Linked DNA regions of Pigmentiphaga sp. H8. The protein of the gene in region 1 interacts with the protein of each later gene in a pairwise test. Links are inferred from orthologs where the notes say so. Each region holds a gene or a part of one and is shown in the gene's direction. Other genes may lie near its edges. The genes, in order: cyoB and EGT29_RS27835.

What was found.
Region 2: the proteins of cyoB (region 1) and EGT29_RS27835 interact in binary tests that used the Escherichia coli proteins (3 or more experiments, as listed by UniProt). The link is inferred for Pigmentiphaga sp. H8 from one-to-one orthologs.

What each region holds. Positions count from the first base shown.
Region 1 is NZ_CP033966.1:2,994,967-2,998,213, forward strand. The notes cover bases 107-3,031. They hold cyoB (cytochrome o ubiquinol oxidase subunit I), read left to right. Parts: upstream 107-543; coding sequence 544-2,520; downstream 2,521-3,031. Other genes in these bases: cyoA (ubiquinol oxidase subunit II), read left to right, coding at 107-539; cyoC (cytochrome o ubiquinol oxidase subunit III), read left to right, coding at 2,651-3,031. Outside these bases: more of cyoA, read left to right, coding at 1-106; more of cyoC, read left to right, coding at 3,032-3,247. UniProt on the Escherichia coli protein: Cytochrome bo(3) ubiquinol oxidase is the terminal enzyme in the aerobic respiratory chain of E.coli that predominates when cells are grown at high aeration.
Region 2 is NZ_CP033966.1:5,878,504-5,881,766, forward strand. What follows is about bases 315-3,255. They hold EGT29_RS27835 (methionine aminotransferase), read left to right. Parts: upstream 315-1,172; coding sequence 1,173-2,339; downstream 2,340-3,255. Other genes in these bases: EGT29_RS27830 (AbrB family transcriptional regulator), read right to left, coding at 315-1,077; EGT29_RS27840 (tripartite tricarboxylate transporter permease), read right to left, coding at 2,387-3,255. Outside these bases: more of EGT29_RS27830, read right to left, coding at 40-314; more of EGT29_RS27840, read right to left, coding at 3,256-3,263. UniProt on the Escherichia coli protein: Shows aminotransferase activity with methionine and histidine as substrates, and to a lesser extent also with phenylalanine.

The sequences.
Region 1 (3,247 bases):
TCAAGCCCATCGAGATCGATGTCGTGTCGCTGGACTGGAAGTGGCTGTTCATCTATCCCGAGTACAAGATCGCCACCGTCAACGAGATCCAGTTCCCGGTCGATACGCCCGTCAACTTCCGCATCACCTCCGCCTCGGTCATGAACTCGTTCTTCATCCCGCGCCTGGGTAGCCAGATCTACTCCATGGCGGGCATGGAGACCAAGCTCCATCTCATCGCGCGCGAAGCCGGCACCTATGCGGGTATCTCCGCCAACTACAGCGGCGCGGGTTTCTCGGGCATGCGCTTCAAGGCCATCGCCAGCAGCCAGGCGGACTTCGAAGAGTGGGTCCGCAATGCCCAGGCCTCGACCAGCAAGATGACCCCCGAAACCTACCAGGCCCTGGTCTCGCCCAGCGAGCACGAGCCCGTCGCCTACTACTCGGGCGCCGAACCCACCATGTTCGACGGCATCATTTACCAGTACATGGCCTCCGCAGGCATGGATACCGGAATGTGCACGCCTGCCAACACCCCCAAGATAGCCTTGTCGGAGTAAATCGATGTTCGGGAAACTGACCCTGGATGCCATCCCGTACCATGAACCCATCGTCATGGTCACGCTGGCAGCGGTCGTCATTCTGGGTGCCGCCATGCTTGGCGTCGTCACCTATTACGGCAAGTGGACCTACCTGTGGAAAGAATGGCTGACCACGGTGGACCACAAGCGCATCGGCATCATGTACATCATCGTGGCGCTGATCATGCTGCTGCGCGGATTCGCCGATGCCATCATGATGCGCACGCAGTTGGCCATCGCCTCGAGCGACTCGGCCGGCTACCTGCCGCCGCACCATTACGACCAGATCTTCACCGCCCACGGCGTGATCATGATCTTCTTCATGGCCATGCCTTTCATCACGGGCCTGATGAACATCGTCGTGCCGCTGCAGATCGGCGCCCGCGACGTGGCCTACCCGTTCCTGAACTCGCTCAGCTTCTGGCTGTTCGGCGGCGGCATCGTGCTGATCATGATGTCGCTGTTCGTGGGTGAATTCGCCGCCACCGGCTGGCTGGCCTATCCGCCGCTGTCGGGACTGGACTACAGCCCTGGCGTGGGGGTCGACTACTACATCTGGGCCTTGCAGCTGTCAGGGCTGGGGACCACGCTCAGCGGCATCAACTTCATCGTTACGATCCTGCGCATGCGCGCGCCCGGCATGACGATGATGAAGATGCCGGTGTTCACGTGGACCGCCCTGGTCACCAACATCCTGATCGTCGCCGCCTTCCCGGTGCTGACGGCCACGCTGGCGCTGCTGACCGCCGACCGCTACCTGGGCATGCACTTCTTCACGAACGAGCTCGGCGGCAACGTGATGATGTACGTGAACCTGATCTGGATCTGGGGCCACCCCGAGGTCTACATCCTGATCCTGCCCTGCTTCGGCGCGTTCTCGGAAATCATCGCCACCTTCTCGCGCAAGTCGCTGTTCGGCTACAAGTCCATGGTCTACGCCACGGCCGCGATCGGCGTGCTGTCGTTCCTGGTCTGGCTGCACCACTTCTTCACCATGGGCTCGGGGGCCAACGTCAATGCCTTCTTCGGCATCGCGACGATGATCATCTCGGTGCCCACGGGCGTGAAGATCTTCAACTGGCTGTTCACGATGTACCGCGGCCGGGTCGAGATCACCACCCCCGTGCTGTGGACGCTGGGCTTCATGATCACCTTCGTGATCGGCGGCATGACCGGCGTGCTGATGGCGATTCCCGCGGTCTCGTTCGTGCTGCACAACAGCCTGTTCCTGATCGCCCACTTCCACAACACCATCATCGGCGGTGTCGTGTTCGGGTGTATCGCCGCCATGGTGTACTGGTTCCCCAAGGCCTTCGGCTTCAAGCTGAACGAGCGCCTGGGCAAGTATTCGTTCTGGTGCTGGTTCATCGGCTTCTTCATGGCCTTCATGCCGCTGTACATCCTTGGTTTCATGGGCATGACGCGCCGCCTGAACCACTACGACAACCCGGCCTGGCAGCCGTACCTGATCGTCGCCTGGGTGGGCGCGGTCATCATCGCGCTGGGCATCTTCTTCCTGCTGCTGCAGATCTTCGTCAGCATCCGCGACCGCAAGAAGAACGTCGACTTCGACGGCGACCCCTGGGGTGGCCGTACGTTGGAATGGTCCATTCCCTCTCCTCCGCCGTTCTACAACTTCGCAAAGGTGCCCCAAGTGTCCCACCTCGATCAGTTCTGGCATGACAAGGAAACCGGCGTCGCCTACCAGCGTCCCGCCCACTACGAAGACATCCACATGCCGCGCAACACCGGCGCCGGCGTCTACATCGGCGTGGCGGGCACCCTGCTCGGCTTCGCCCTGGTCTGGCACATCTGGTGGCTGGCCGGCCTGGGCCTGGCCGGCATGATCGGCGCCTTCATCGCCCGCGCCTACGACCGCGACGTGGACTACTACGTCAAGGCCGACGAGGTGACGCGCATCGAGAACGCCCACTACGAGTCGCTGAAGCAGGCCGCGTAGAAAATCCCCCCTACGCGCTTACGCGCGCCCCCCAGGGGGCGATGCGGGTGGACCGGCAAAGCCGGATCCACCGCATCCTGGGTCGTGTGGCAGTGTATCGGTGCGAAGCGCCGGTTTTTTAAAGATCAATATGAGTAGCGCAGCAATTCTTCATACGCATCGCCAGGATGGTGGCGATCATCATGCCCATGGGGGGCATGAGCATCACGACGATGGGTCCAAGACCGTACTGGGGTTCTGGATCTATCTGATGAGCGACTTGCTCATTTTCTCGGTGCTGTTCGCGACCTTCGCCGTGCTGTCGGGAGCAACCGCGGGCGGGCCGCATGGCAGCGAGCTGTTCGACCTGTCGTTCGTGCTGACCGAGACCATGCTGCTGCTGGTCAGCAGCGTGACCTTCGGCATGGCGATGCTGGCCCTGCATGCCGGTCAGCGAAGCAAGGTGCTGGCCTGGATGGCGGTCACCTTCCTGTTCGGCGCCGGCTTCATCGGCATGGAAATCTATGAATTCCATCACCTGATCGCCGAGGGCGCCGGTCCCCAGCGCAGCGCCTACCTGTCGGCCTTCTTCACCCTGGTCGGCACCCACGGCCTGCACGTGACCTCGGGCCTGATCTGGATGGCCGTGATGATGCACATGATCAGCCGCCACGGCCTGGATCCGATCGTGCGCCGGCGCATGGCCTGCCTGAGCCTGTTCTGGCACTTCCTGGACCTGGTCTGGATC
Region 2 (3,263 bases), 2.9 Mb from region 1 along the record:
CGCAACAGGCCCGGATCACCCTGCGCAGGGCGCTCGAAATCAGTCGCGCAACGCCGGAAAACGCATAAGCAAACCACGGTAGAGCGGCGGGGTGATCAGCAGCACGAAGGCCAGCCGGAACACCTGGAAAGCCGTTACCAGCGGCACCCCCAATTGCAGCACCTTGGCGGTGATGCACATCTCGGCAATACCGCCAGGCGCCAGCCCGAGGATCAGCGTGGGCAGCGCGATGCCGCTGGGACGCGCCAGGAGCAGGCTCAGGCCCACCGAAAGCATGATCACGACCAGGGTGTAGGCCAGGATCAATCCCATGAAGCGCGGGGCCGTCCGGAAGAAATCGGGGGTGTAGCGGTCGCCCAGCGACCAGCCTATGAGCAACTGCGCGGCGTTCAGCATGAAGGTGGGCATCGCCGACAAGGCCATGTCGTTGGACGTCAGCAGGATGGTGACGGCCATGGGCCCCAGCACCCAGGCATTGGGTATGCGCAGCCGCACGGCCAGCAGCGCGCCGCCGGCACCCAGCGCGAACATCGCCGCCAGGCCGGCGGGATCCACCGCCGTCATGGCGGGCGCGAAAAGCCCGCTGCCGTTCACGCCCGACATCCGGAAAGCCAGCGGCACCAGCACGACGACAAGCAGGATGCGCAGGCTGTGGGCCGAGGCGACCAGCGCCACCTTGCCGCCGTAGCGGTCGGACAGGTTGGCCATTTCCGCCGCGCCGCCTATGGTGGACGAAAAATAGGCGGTGCTGAATTCCACGCCGCCGGCGCGCTGGAGGAACCAGGCGCCGGCCAGCCCCGCGGCCACCGAGAAGATGGCCCCCAGCAGCAGCGGCAGCAGATTGCCCGCGATCTCGTCGACCACCATGGGCGTGAAATACAGCCCCAGGCCCACGCCTATCACCCACTGTCCCGCATAGCGCAGTTCGGTCCGGCTCCGGGACTGCACGCCGGCGATCTTGGTCGCCGCCGTGGCGATCAGCGCGCCCAGCATCCAGGGCAGCGGGGTATGGAGCGCGACCGCTATCAGCGAGCCGCAAAGCGCGATGGCGAAACCTAGCAGTAGACGGACGAACATGGGGAACGAAACAGGCGGGCGTGGCCGCCGGCGGACGCATGGAGGTAGACTGATTCGATGAAGACGAATGGTACATCCAAGGCCCAAGCAAGCTGATGATTAATTCCAAATTGCCGGACGTCGGCGTCACCATCTTTACCGTCATGAGCCGGCTGGCCACGGAAACCCGCGCCATCAACCTGGGCCAGGGCTTTCCCGATTTCGATCCCGATGCCGGCCTGCTGGCGCAGGTGGACGCCGCCATGGCCGCGGGCCACAACCAGTACGCCCCCATGCCGGGGATCCCGGCGCTGCGCGCCGCCATCGCGGCCAAGACGCAGGCGCTGTACGGCGCGGCCTACGATCCCGAGACGGAGATCACCGTGACCAGCGGTGCCACCCAGGCCCTGATGACCGCCATCCTGGCGGTGGCCGGCGCCGGCGACGAGGTCATCGTGCTGGAGCCCAACTACGACTCTTACGTGCCGGCCATACGCCTGGCGGGCGCCACGCCGGTGGCGGTACAGCTGCTTGCGCCCACGCCCGAGGCTCCCGGCTACCGGCCCGACTGGGACGCGGTACGGCGCGCCATCACGCCGCGCACCCGGGCCCTGCTGATCAATTTCCCGCACAATCCAACCGGCGCGGTGCTGGACGACGGCGACCTGGACGAGCTCGAACGCATCCTTGAACGCACGGGCGTGGTGCTGATCTCGGACGAGGTCTACGAGCACATCGTGTTCGACGGCCGCCGGCATGCGTCCATCGCGCGCCGGCCGGCGCTGGCGGCCCGCAGCTTCCTGATCTCGTCGTTCGGCAAGACTTTCCACACCACCGGCTGGAAGATCGGCTATTGCTGCGCACCCGCCGCCCTGTCCGTGGAATTCCGCAAGATCCACCAGTTCATGGTGTTCGCGGTCTCGACCCCCATGCAGTACGCGCTGGCCGCGTTCCTGCAGGATCCCCGCCACTACCTGGAACTGCCCGCCTTCTATCAGGCCAAGCGCGACCGCCTGGAAGCGGGTCTGAAGCAGACGCGCTTTCGCACCCTGCCCTGCCCGGGCACCTACTTCCTGCTGGCCGACTACAGCGCGATCTCGGATGCGCCAGAAAGCGAATTCGCGCGCTGGCTGACCACCGAGCACGGCGTGGCGGTCATACCCATCGCGGCTTTCCATACGGATCCGGACGCGCCGGCCTCGAACCGGCAATTGGTGCGCTTCTGCTTCGCCAAGAAGGACAGCACGCTGGACGCGGCGCTGGAGCGCCTGCAGCGGGTCTGAAAGCGGCATGCGGGCCCGATCGCCCGCATGCCTGCCGCCTGTGTCGCCTAGGCCGACGCGGCGGGTTCGGAAGCGCCCGCGCGACGCCGGGCCAGCACGCGCATCGTGACCGGCACGATCAGCACGGCCGCCGCGCACAGCCACAGGCCGATGCTGACCGGGCTTTCCCACAGGATGGCCGTGTCGCCGTTGGTGATGGACAGCGCCCGGCGCAGGTTCTGCTCCATCATGTTGCCCAGCACCAGCCCCAGGATGAGCGGCGCCATGGGCACCGACATCTTGCGCAGCAGATAGCCCACCACGCCCAGCGCCACCATCATCACGAGGTCGAAGGTGGTGGCGTGCACCGAGTACACGCCTATCGTGCTCACCGTCACGATGAACGGCACCAGCGCCCAGGTCGGCACCGACAGCATGCGCGCGAACACGCCCACCATGGGAATATTCATCGCCAGCAGCATGGCGTTGCCGATGAACAGCGACGCGATCAGGCCCCAGACGATCTCGGGGCGCTGCTCGAACAGCGCGGGCCCCGGCGTGATGTTGTAGAGCGCCAGCACGCCCATCATCACTGCGGTGGTACCCGATCCCGGTACGCCCAGCGTCAGCATGGGCACGAACGAACCCGTGGCCGACGCGTTGTTGGCCGCCTCGGGCGAGGCCAGGCCGCGGATGTCGCCCTTGCCGAAATGCGCGCCTTCCGGGTCGGACTGTTCGACCAGGCGCTTCTCGGTCGAATAGGCCATGGCCGAGGCCACGGTGGCGCCGGCGCCGGGCAGCACGCCCACCACGAAGCCGATCAACGCCCCTCGCACCGTGCCCCACCAGGTCATCGCCACTTCCCGCATGTTGAACAGGGTGCGTCCTGTCGGCTTGACCACCGCGTTGCCCGTGACCGACTGTTCCAGCAGCAGCAGCATCTCG